2 regions of the Shouchella oshimensis genome follow, and region 2 is predicted to be linked to the other one. Evidence: a T-box and tRNA genes for the amino acid it is inferred to sense, from the RefSeq annotation. Region 2 holds a T-box; the other holds one or more tRNA genes.
What was found. The T-box of region 2 lies ahead of ileS (isoleucine--tRNA ligase). A T-box ahead of a tRNA ligase gene usually reads a tRNA of that ligase, here a tRNA-Ile.
Positions count from the first base shown of each region.

Region 1 (4,427 bases), on a different contig from region 2:
ACCCCTCCTCTTAACCTTCCAGCACCGGGCAGGTGTCAGCCCCTATACTTCGCCTTGCGGCTTCGCAGAGACCTGTGTTTTTGCTAAACAGTCGCTTGGATCTTTTCACTGCGGCTCTCTCGGGCTTGCACCCTAATAGAGCACCCCTTCTCCCGAAGTTACGGGGTCATTTTGCCGAGTTCCTTAACGAGAGTTCTCCCGCGCGTCTTAGAATTCTCTTCTCGCCTACCTGTGTCGGTTTGCGGTACGGGCACCTTCCACCTCGCTAGAGGCTTTTCTAGGCAGCGGAGGATCAGGGACTTCGGTACTAAATTTCCCTCGCTATCACTGCTCAGCCGAACGGAAAGCGGATTTGCCTACTTTCCAGCCTAACAGCTTAGACGCGCATATCCATCAGCGCGCTCACCCTACCTTTCTGCGTCCCCCCATTACTCAAACGGTGGAGAGGTGGTACAGGAATATCAACCTGTTGTCCATCGCCTACGCTTTTCAGCCTCGGCTTAGGTCCCGACTGACCCTGAGCGGACGAGCCTTCCTCAGGAAACCTTGGGCTTTCGACGGAGGGGATTCTCACCCCTCTTTTCGCTACTCATACCGGCATTCTCACTTCCAAGCACTCCACTAGTCCTCACGATCTAGCTTCGCTGTCCTTGGAACGCTCCCCTACCACGAACACCTAAGGTGTTCATCCATAGCTTCGGTGATACGTTTAGCCCCGTTACATTTTCGGCGCAGAGTCACTCGACCAGTGAGCTATTACGCACTCTTTAAATGGTGGCTGCTTCTAAGCCAACATCCTGGTTGTCTGGGCAACTCCACATCCTTTGCCACTTAACGTATACTTTGGGACCTTAGCTGATGGTCTGGGCTGTTTCCCTCTTGACTACGGATCTTAGCACTCGCAGTCTGACTCCCGAGGATAAGTACTTGGCATTCGGAGTTTGACTGAATTCGGTAATCCTGTGGGGACCCCTCGTCCAATCAGTGCTCTACCTCCAAGACTCTTCCCTCGAGGCTAGCCCTAAAGCTATTTCGGGGAGAACCAGCTATTTCCGAGTTCGATTGGCATTTCACCCCTACCCACACCTCATCCCCGCATTTTTCAACATGCGTGGGTTCGGGCCTCCATTCAGTGTTACCTGAACTTCACCCTGGACATGGGTAGATCACTCGGTTTCGGGTCTACGACGGCGTACTCAAATCGCCCTATTCAGACTCGCTTTCGCTACGGCTCCGCCTCATCAGCTTAACCTTGCACGACATCGTAACTCGCCGGTTCATTCTACAAAAGGCACGCCATCACCCGTTAATGGGCTCTGACTAGTTGTAGGCACACGGTTTCAGGATCTCTTTCACTCCCCTTCCGGGGTGCTTTTCACCTTTCCCTCACGGTACTGGTTCACTATCGGTCACTAGGTAGTATTTAGCCTTGGGAGATGGTCCTCCCGGATTCCGACGGGGTTTCACGTGTCCCGCCGTACTCAGGATACACTCCGGAGGAAACGAAGTTTCGGCTACGGGGTTGTTACCCTCTTTGACGCATCTTTCCAGATGCTTCACCTACTCCGTTTCTTTATGACTCCAATGGAATGTCCTACAACCCCTGAAGGCAAGCCTTCAGGTTTGGGCTCTTTCCGTTTCGCTCGCCGCTACTCAGGAAATCGATTTTTCTTTCTCTTCCTCCGGGTACTTAGATGTTTCAGTTCCCCGGGTCTGCCTCCTCGTATCCTATGTATTCAGATACGGGTACCATTCGATTAAAAATGGTGGGTTCCCCCATTCGGATATCCTCGGATCAAAGCTCACTTACAGCTCCCCGAGGCGTTTCGCCGTTCGTCGCGTCCTTCTTCGGCTCCTAGTGCCAAGGCATTCACCGTGCGCCCTTTCTAACTTAACCAAATTTGACTGCAGATCATCGGCGCATTTCTTCGTCCACTGCGTTATTCTCAATCGGTCACGTACGGGTGTACGTTCCCTCATTCGAAAACTTGTGTCCTCGAACTGCTTGATGCTCTTTGTCAAATACACTGGTGTATATAAAGACTCGCTCACATCTATAGAGATGATTGCGTTGTGTGTGTGTTTTGCATTGCACGATTTAGTTTTCAAAGAACCAACCTTCAGACACAAAAAAAGGTCATCAAATAACACTTATATTTGTTCTAAAGAGATTATGGTGGAGCCTAGCGGGATCGAACCGCTGACCTCCTGCGTGCAAGGCAGGCGCTCTCCCAGCTGAGCTAAGGCCCCGTTACTATTTAAATGGTGGGCCTGAGTGGACTCGAACCACCGACCTCACGCTTATCAGGCGTGCGCTCTAACCAGCTGAGCTACAGGCCCCCAAATGGGGTAAATATTAGAATGAATAAGTTCATTCAAAACCGAACAAAAGCCAAAGCGTATTCACATCAGGTAAACCTGTGTGATCGACTAGAAGTATTACTCCCTAGAAAGGAGGTGATCCAGCCGCACCTTCCGATACGGCTACCTTGTTACGACTTCACCCCAATCATCTGTCCCACCTTCGGCGGCTGGCTCCAAAAGGTTACCTCACCGACTTCGGGTGTTACAAACTCTCGTGGTGTGACGGGCGGTGTGTACAAGGCCCGGGAACGTATTCACCGCGGCATGCTGATCCGCGATTACTAGCAATTCCAGCTTCATGCAGGCGAGTTGCAGCCTACAATCCGAACTGAGAATGGCTTTATGGGATTGGCTTCACCTCGCGGCTTCGCAACCCTTTGTACCATCCATTGTAGCACGTGTGTAGCCCAGGTCATAAGGGGCATGATGATTTGACGTCATCCCCACCTTCCTCCGGTTTGTCACCGGCAGTCACCTTAGAGTGCCCAACTAAATGCTGGCAACTAAGGTCAAGGGTTGCGCTCGTTGCGGGACTTAACCCAACATCTCACGACACGAGCTGACGACAACCATGCACCACCTGTCACTTTGCCCCCGAAGGGGAAGCTCTGTCTCCAGAGTGGTCAAAGGATGTCAAGACCTGGTAAGGTTCTTCGCGTTGCTTCGAATTAAACCACATGCTCCACTGCTTGTGCGGGCCCCCGTCAATTCCTTTGAGTTTCAGCCTTGCGGCCGTACTCCCCAGGCGGAGTGCTTAATGTGTTAACTTCGGCACTACGGGCATCGAAACCCCTAACACCTAGCACTCATCGTTTACGGCGTGGACTACCAGGGTATCTAATCCTGTTTGCTCCCCACGCTTTCGCGCCTCAGCGTCAGTTACAGACCAGAGAGTCGCCTTCGCCACTGGTGTTCCTCCACATATCTACGCATTTCACCGCTACACGTGGAATTCCACTCTCCTCTTCTGTACTCAAGCCTCCCAGTTTCCAATGACCGCTTGCGGTTGAGCCGCAAGATTTCACATCAGACTTAAAAGGCCGCCTGCGCGCGCTTTACGCCCAATAATTCCGGACAACGCTTGCCACCTACGTATTACCGCGGCTGCTGGCACGTAGTTAGCCGTGGCTTTCTGATGAGGTACCGTCAAGGTACCGCCCTATTCGAACGGTACGTGTTCTTCCCTCATAACAGAGCTTTACGAGCCGAAACCCTTCATCACTCACGCGGCGTTGCTCCGTCAGACTTTCGTCCATTGCGGAAGATTCCCTACTGCTGCCTCCCGTAGGAGTCTGGGCCGTGTCTCAGTCCCAGTGTGGCCGATCACCCTCTCAGGTCGGCTACGCATCGTCGCCTTGGGGAGCCATTACCTCTCCAACTAGCTAATGCGCCGCGGGCCCATCTCACCGTGAGAGCCCGAAGGCCCTCTTTTAATCTTGCACCAGGAAGTGCTAGATGTTATCCGGTATTAGCCCCGGTTTCCCGGAGTTATCCCAGTCGATAAGGCAGGTTGCCCACGTGTTACTCACCCGTCCGCCGCTAACGTTTTTGAAGCAAGCTTCAAAAACGTCCGCTCGACTTGCATGTATTAGGCACGCCGCCAGCGTTCGTCCTGAGCCAGGATCAAACTCTCCAAAAAGTGGTGAGTTGATTGTTACTGTTGGCATTGATGTCTCCATCAACTTTCCAATTGCGCAGTGTTACCTGCGACTTTTTTGTTACTAATGAGATATCATGTATCTCTTCGTACGCTTGGCTTTTGTTCAGTTTTCAAAGAACTTGTTTGTCGCTCACTTGGCGACTTTTATATGTTACCAAACATCGAAATGTTTGTCAACAACTTTTTTTGGTGGGCCTGAGTGGACTGGAACCACCGACCTCACGCTTATCAGGCGTGCGCTCTAACCAGCTTGAGCTACAGGCCCAAAAGAGCGGGTGATGAGAATCAACCACATCATCAGCTTGGAAGGCTGAGGTTTTACCACTAAACTACACCCGCACAATATAATAATGTCGACCAAAAATTAAATGGTCGGGAAGACAGGATTTGAACCTGCGACCCC
Region 1 covers NZ_JAMQJY010000002.1:550,747-555,173, forward strand. The annotation lists rRNA gene NDM98_RS17340 (23S ribosomal RNA) at 1-1,897, opposite strand, end outside; tRNA gene NDM98_RS17345 (tRNA-Ala) at 2,175-2,250, opposite strand; tRNA gene NDM98_RS17350 (tRNA-Ile) at 2,264-2,340, opposite strand; rRNA gene NDM98_RS17355 (16S ribosomal RNA) at 2,451-4,003, opposite strand; tRNA gene NDM98_RS17360 (tRNA-Ile) at 4,212-4,289, opposite strand; tRNA gene NDM98_RS17365 (tRNA-Gly) at 4,295-4,363, opposite strand; tRNA gene NDM98_RS17370 (tRNA-Pro) at 4,394-4,427, opposite strand, start outside.
Region 1: it encodes a tRNA-Ile, which carries the amino acid that the T-box ahead of ileS (isoleucine--tRNA ligase) is inferred to sense. The anticodon was not compared.

Region 2 (4,427 bases):
TTTCCTAATAAGAAACGGAATGTGTTACGGATTTTACGGTAAACCTCAGATACTTGTTTTAAAATTTTATCAGAAACACGATGGTCCGCTTGGTAATCAACGGAAGATACCCATAGACGCAAAATATCTGCGCCAAGTTGATTCATTACCTTAATTGGAGCAATGACATTTCCAACTGATTTACTCATTTTGCGGCCTTCTCCGTCCATCGTAAAGCCATGACTCAGCACACCTTTGTATGGTGCTTTCCCTGTAACTGCAACAGCTGTAGAAAGGGAGGAGTTAAACCAACCACGGTACTGATCGGAACCTTCCATATACAAATCAGCAGGACGCTGCAAGTCATCTCTTGCATGAAGAACTGCTTGATGTGAAGAGCCTGAGTCAAACCAGACATCCATGATATCTGTTTCTTTTGTAAATAAACCATTTGGACTGTGCTCAGATGTGAAACCTTCCGGAAGGAGATCTTTTGCATCCCACTCAAACCAAATATTAGAACCATGCTCAGCAAATAATGCTGAAATGTGAGCAATTGTTTCGTCGTTTAGAATCACTTCTCCATTTTCTGCGTACAGAACTGGAATTGGGACACCCCATACACGCTGTCTAGAAATACACCAATCTCCACGATCACGTACCATATTGTGTAGGCGATTCTCTCCCCAAGCCGGAGTCCATTCCGTCTCTTTAATAGCTTGCAAAAGATCCTCACGAATACGATCAATTGAAGCAAACCACTGTGCCGTCGCACGGAAAATGACTGGTTTTTTTGTACGCCAATCATGTGGATAAGAGTGAGTGAAGAAGCTTAATTTAAGCAAGGCTCCAAGGCTCTCAAGCTTTTCTGTGATTGGTTTGTTGGCTGCATCATAAAACAGACCTTCAAAACCAGGTGCTTCATCAGTCATCACACCTTTGTCATCAACCGGACAAAGAACATCTAAGCCGTATTTGCGAGAGACGATAAAGTCATCTTCCCCGTGTCCTGGTGCAGTATGTACACAGCCTGTACCCGCATCAACGGTTACATGCTCTCCATTCATGACAAGTGATTCACGATCATAAAATGGGTGTTGTGCTGTTACATATTCAAGCTCTGAGCCTTTAAGTTTTTTAACAACAGAGTGCGCTTCCAAGCCTAATTCTTCTACCAATGTGTCAAGTAGACCACTTGCAACGATAAATTTATCTGATCCAGTTTGAACGACACTATATTCAAGATCCGGATGAACACTGATACCTAAGTTAGCAGGAAGTGTCCAAGGAGTTGTTGTCCAGATGACGAACTTCTCGTCTCCATCTAATACTTCTTTGCCATCAACCACTTTAAATGCTACGTAAATAGAAGCAGAGCGCTTATCATGGTACTCAATTTCAGCTTCAGCAAGCGCTGATTCAGATGTTGGAGACCAATAAACAGGCTTTTTGCCTTTATAGATCAATCCTTTTTTCGCCATTTCGCCAAATACTTTGATTTGCTCGGCTTCATATCCCTTATCTAAAGTAATGTAGGGGTTCCACCAGTCTCCACGTACACCAAGACGCATGAATTGCTCACGCTGATTGTCGATTTGCTCTCTTGCATATTTTTCACAAAGAGCACGGAATTCAGCAGTTGTCATCTCTTTACGTTTGATTTTTTTATTTTTAGTTAACGCCGTTTCAATTGGTAAGCCATGTGTATCCCAGCCTGGAACATACGGAGCTTGAAAACCAGTCATTGATTTGTAGCGAACAATAAAGTCTTTAATGATTTTATTTAATGCATGACCGATATGAATGTCACCATTTGCATACGGAGGGCCATCATGTAAGACAAAAAGTGGTTTGCCTTCTCCCTTTTTTTGTACTTTTTCATAGATGCTCATTTCATCCCAAAGTTCCTGTTGCTTTGGCTCACGATTGGGAAGATTGCCTCTCATCGGAAATTCTGTTTTTGGCATTAGTAATGTGTCTTTGTAATCCATCGATATTCCTCCTTGTTCTTCTAAAAAAACACAAAAAACCTCTCATCCCAGTAAGGGACGAGAGGTTTTCCCGTGGTACCACCCTAATTTAAAGACACATGTCTTTACTTTAGTATTCGTAACGTGAATAAAGCGTTGTAGCCTACTACCGGTACCTCCGGCTTCAGTACAAAACGAATAGGTGATTTATACATAACATTCATCTCGGGCTCACACCGTCCCCGATTCGCTTAATATGAATAAACTTATGTAACTGTCCCATTCCTCGTTTTAACATCATATAGTTTTAGTATCAATTATTATATGCGTTGTATCTTCCAAACGCAAGCACACACGTTTAATTAGGCTTTTTCTTCAAAAACAGGCTGTTGTTCAGCTTGCTCCTCATCAAATGTATCCCAATCATCCGTTTGCAGCATTTCAAGCTGTGCTTCAATTAACATTTTAAAGCGCATTTTATAGACAGAGGCTTGCTTCTTAAGCTCTTCCATCTCCATCATAACCTTACGAGACTTAGTAAGGGCATCATTCACAATACGATTCGCATTTTTTTCTGCTTCTTTCACAATCAATTGAGATTCCTTCTGCGCATTACGGCGAAGTTCCTCTGCAGCTTCTTGAGCAACAAGAATTGATTTGTTTAACGTTTCCTCGATATTGTTGAAATGATCCAGTTTCTCTTCTAATTTTGTTACCTGTTCAAAGAGATCTTTTTTCTCTCTTAAAACGGCTTCATAATCCTTGATGACCTGATCGAGAAATTCGTTTACTTCATCCTCATCGTAGCCACGAAAGGCACGAGTAAATTCTTTGTTATGAATGTCCAATGGGGTTAAAGGCATCATTGCCACCTCCGTCAATTTGCGTTTTGTTTGGCAGATCATGCCTACCTGTTATGAATAATCTTTATAAAATCATGTATACCTCTTACATTCTACCTTATGTAATACAAGCCTGTCAGCCTTTTTTCGCCCAACGGACCCGAATTTTTTCTTTTTTTGTCGTTCCTTCGATTTCTACTAGCCTGCTACGACCCAAACCACGTACAGATAAGTGGTCTCCTGCTTGCACTTGGAAGGCCGGTTGTTCGGTTTGACGCCAATTTACTTTGACCAAGCCCTTTTTCGACAGCATCTGCTGCTTTTGAGCGAGCAACACGATAAATTTGTGAAAGAACCGTATCTAGTCGCAGTGAACTAATTGTTCCAGCTGCTTCAACCCACTTTTCTTCTGGTAGCAAATACTCTGTAAGCGAACGCTCTTGAAATTCAATTGTTGCCCGACCGGCTGATATCACATTCATCCGCACATAATCAGCTGATTCCGATGCAACGATCAGGTTAATTTCACCATTCTCAACTGTCATATCTCCAAACTTCTCACGACGAAGTCCTGACCCCATCAGTGCGCCTAACACGTCACGATGAGAGAGCTGAATAAATTTCTCAGGATACGTAGCTTTAAGTAAGGTTAACGGCCACTCCTCCTGCTCCATGTTTAAGTAGGAAGGATGCACATACGCTCTTGCCCGCTCCGTCCCATTTACTCCACCCCAAAATGATACCAGCACCTCATCTTGTTGCCCTATTAACGACCGCACAATATCCTGCTGACGTGGGTCTAGAAAATCAGTCATTTTATCTTGATGACGTATTTCCGCGTTCTCTTTCCAGGTTAAGACCTGGTCAATAAACGGACGTTCTTCTGGTCTGAAGTGATCATAGATGGTCATGCTAATCTAGTTAATAAGAAGATTAATCCGTCTCCTGCGAATCTCATAACAAGAAGAGCAACTAATGGAGATAAATCAATCATGCCAAGTCTCGGAATAAATTGTCTAAATAAATCAATATAAGGCTCCACTATTCGTCCAATCATTTGACCAATACCAGATTCTCTTGCGTTCGGAAACCAAGACATTAGAACCCAAGCAAAAATTAGAAGTGTGTAAATCATTATTACGTTTTGTACTAAATTAATCACTATAGCCATAGCTTACTTCTTCCCCCATTTCATCTATCTATCAAACTCTCTTAGTTGCATCTCTGTGATATTCCCAGAAATTTCAACATTATCTGGTGAACACAAAAAGATATTCATTCCTAGCTTATGAATGTCGCCACCAATTGCGTAAACTGTGCCACTCAAAAAGTGTACCATATGTCGGGCCTGTTCATCAGGTAGGCGTTGCATATTAATTATGACAGCTTTGCGATTTTTTAAGTGGTCGGCGATTTGTTGAGCCTCATCATCCGTCCGTGGTTCCATTAACACCATCTTTGAACTCTTTTGAGCACTTTGCAGGCTTACAACATTTTGCTGCTGCGAGCTTTGCTGATGATCTTTTTGGTGATTTTGTTGGGTCTGTTGAAATTGAGACTGATTACGTCGGCGTGTTGGCTTCTCTTCACCAGTATTGTCCTCTACCACTTGTTCATATTCCTCAACATGCTCGTC
Region 2 covers NZ_JAMQJY010000001.1:797,443-801,869, forward strand. The annotation lists gene ileS (isoleucine--tRNA ligase) at 1-1,970, opposite strand, end outside; T-box leader at 2,021-2,245, opposite strand; gene NDM98_RS04315 (DivIVA domain-containing protein) at 2,312-2,812, opposite strand; gene NDM98_RS04320 (YlmH family RNA-binding protein) at 2,998-3,702, opposite strand; gene NDM98_RS04325 (YggT family protein) at 3,699-3,962, opposite strand; gene NDM98_RS04330 (cell division protein SepF) at 3,987-4,427, opposite strand, start outside.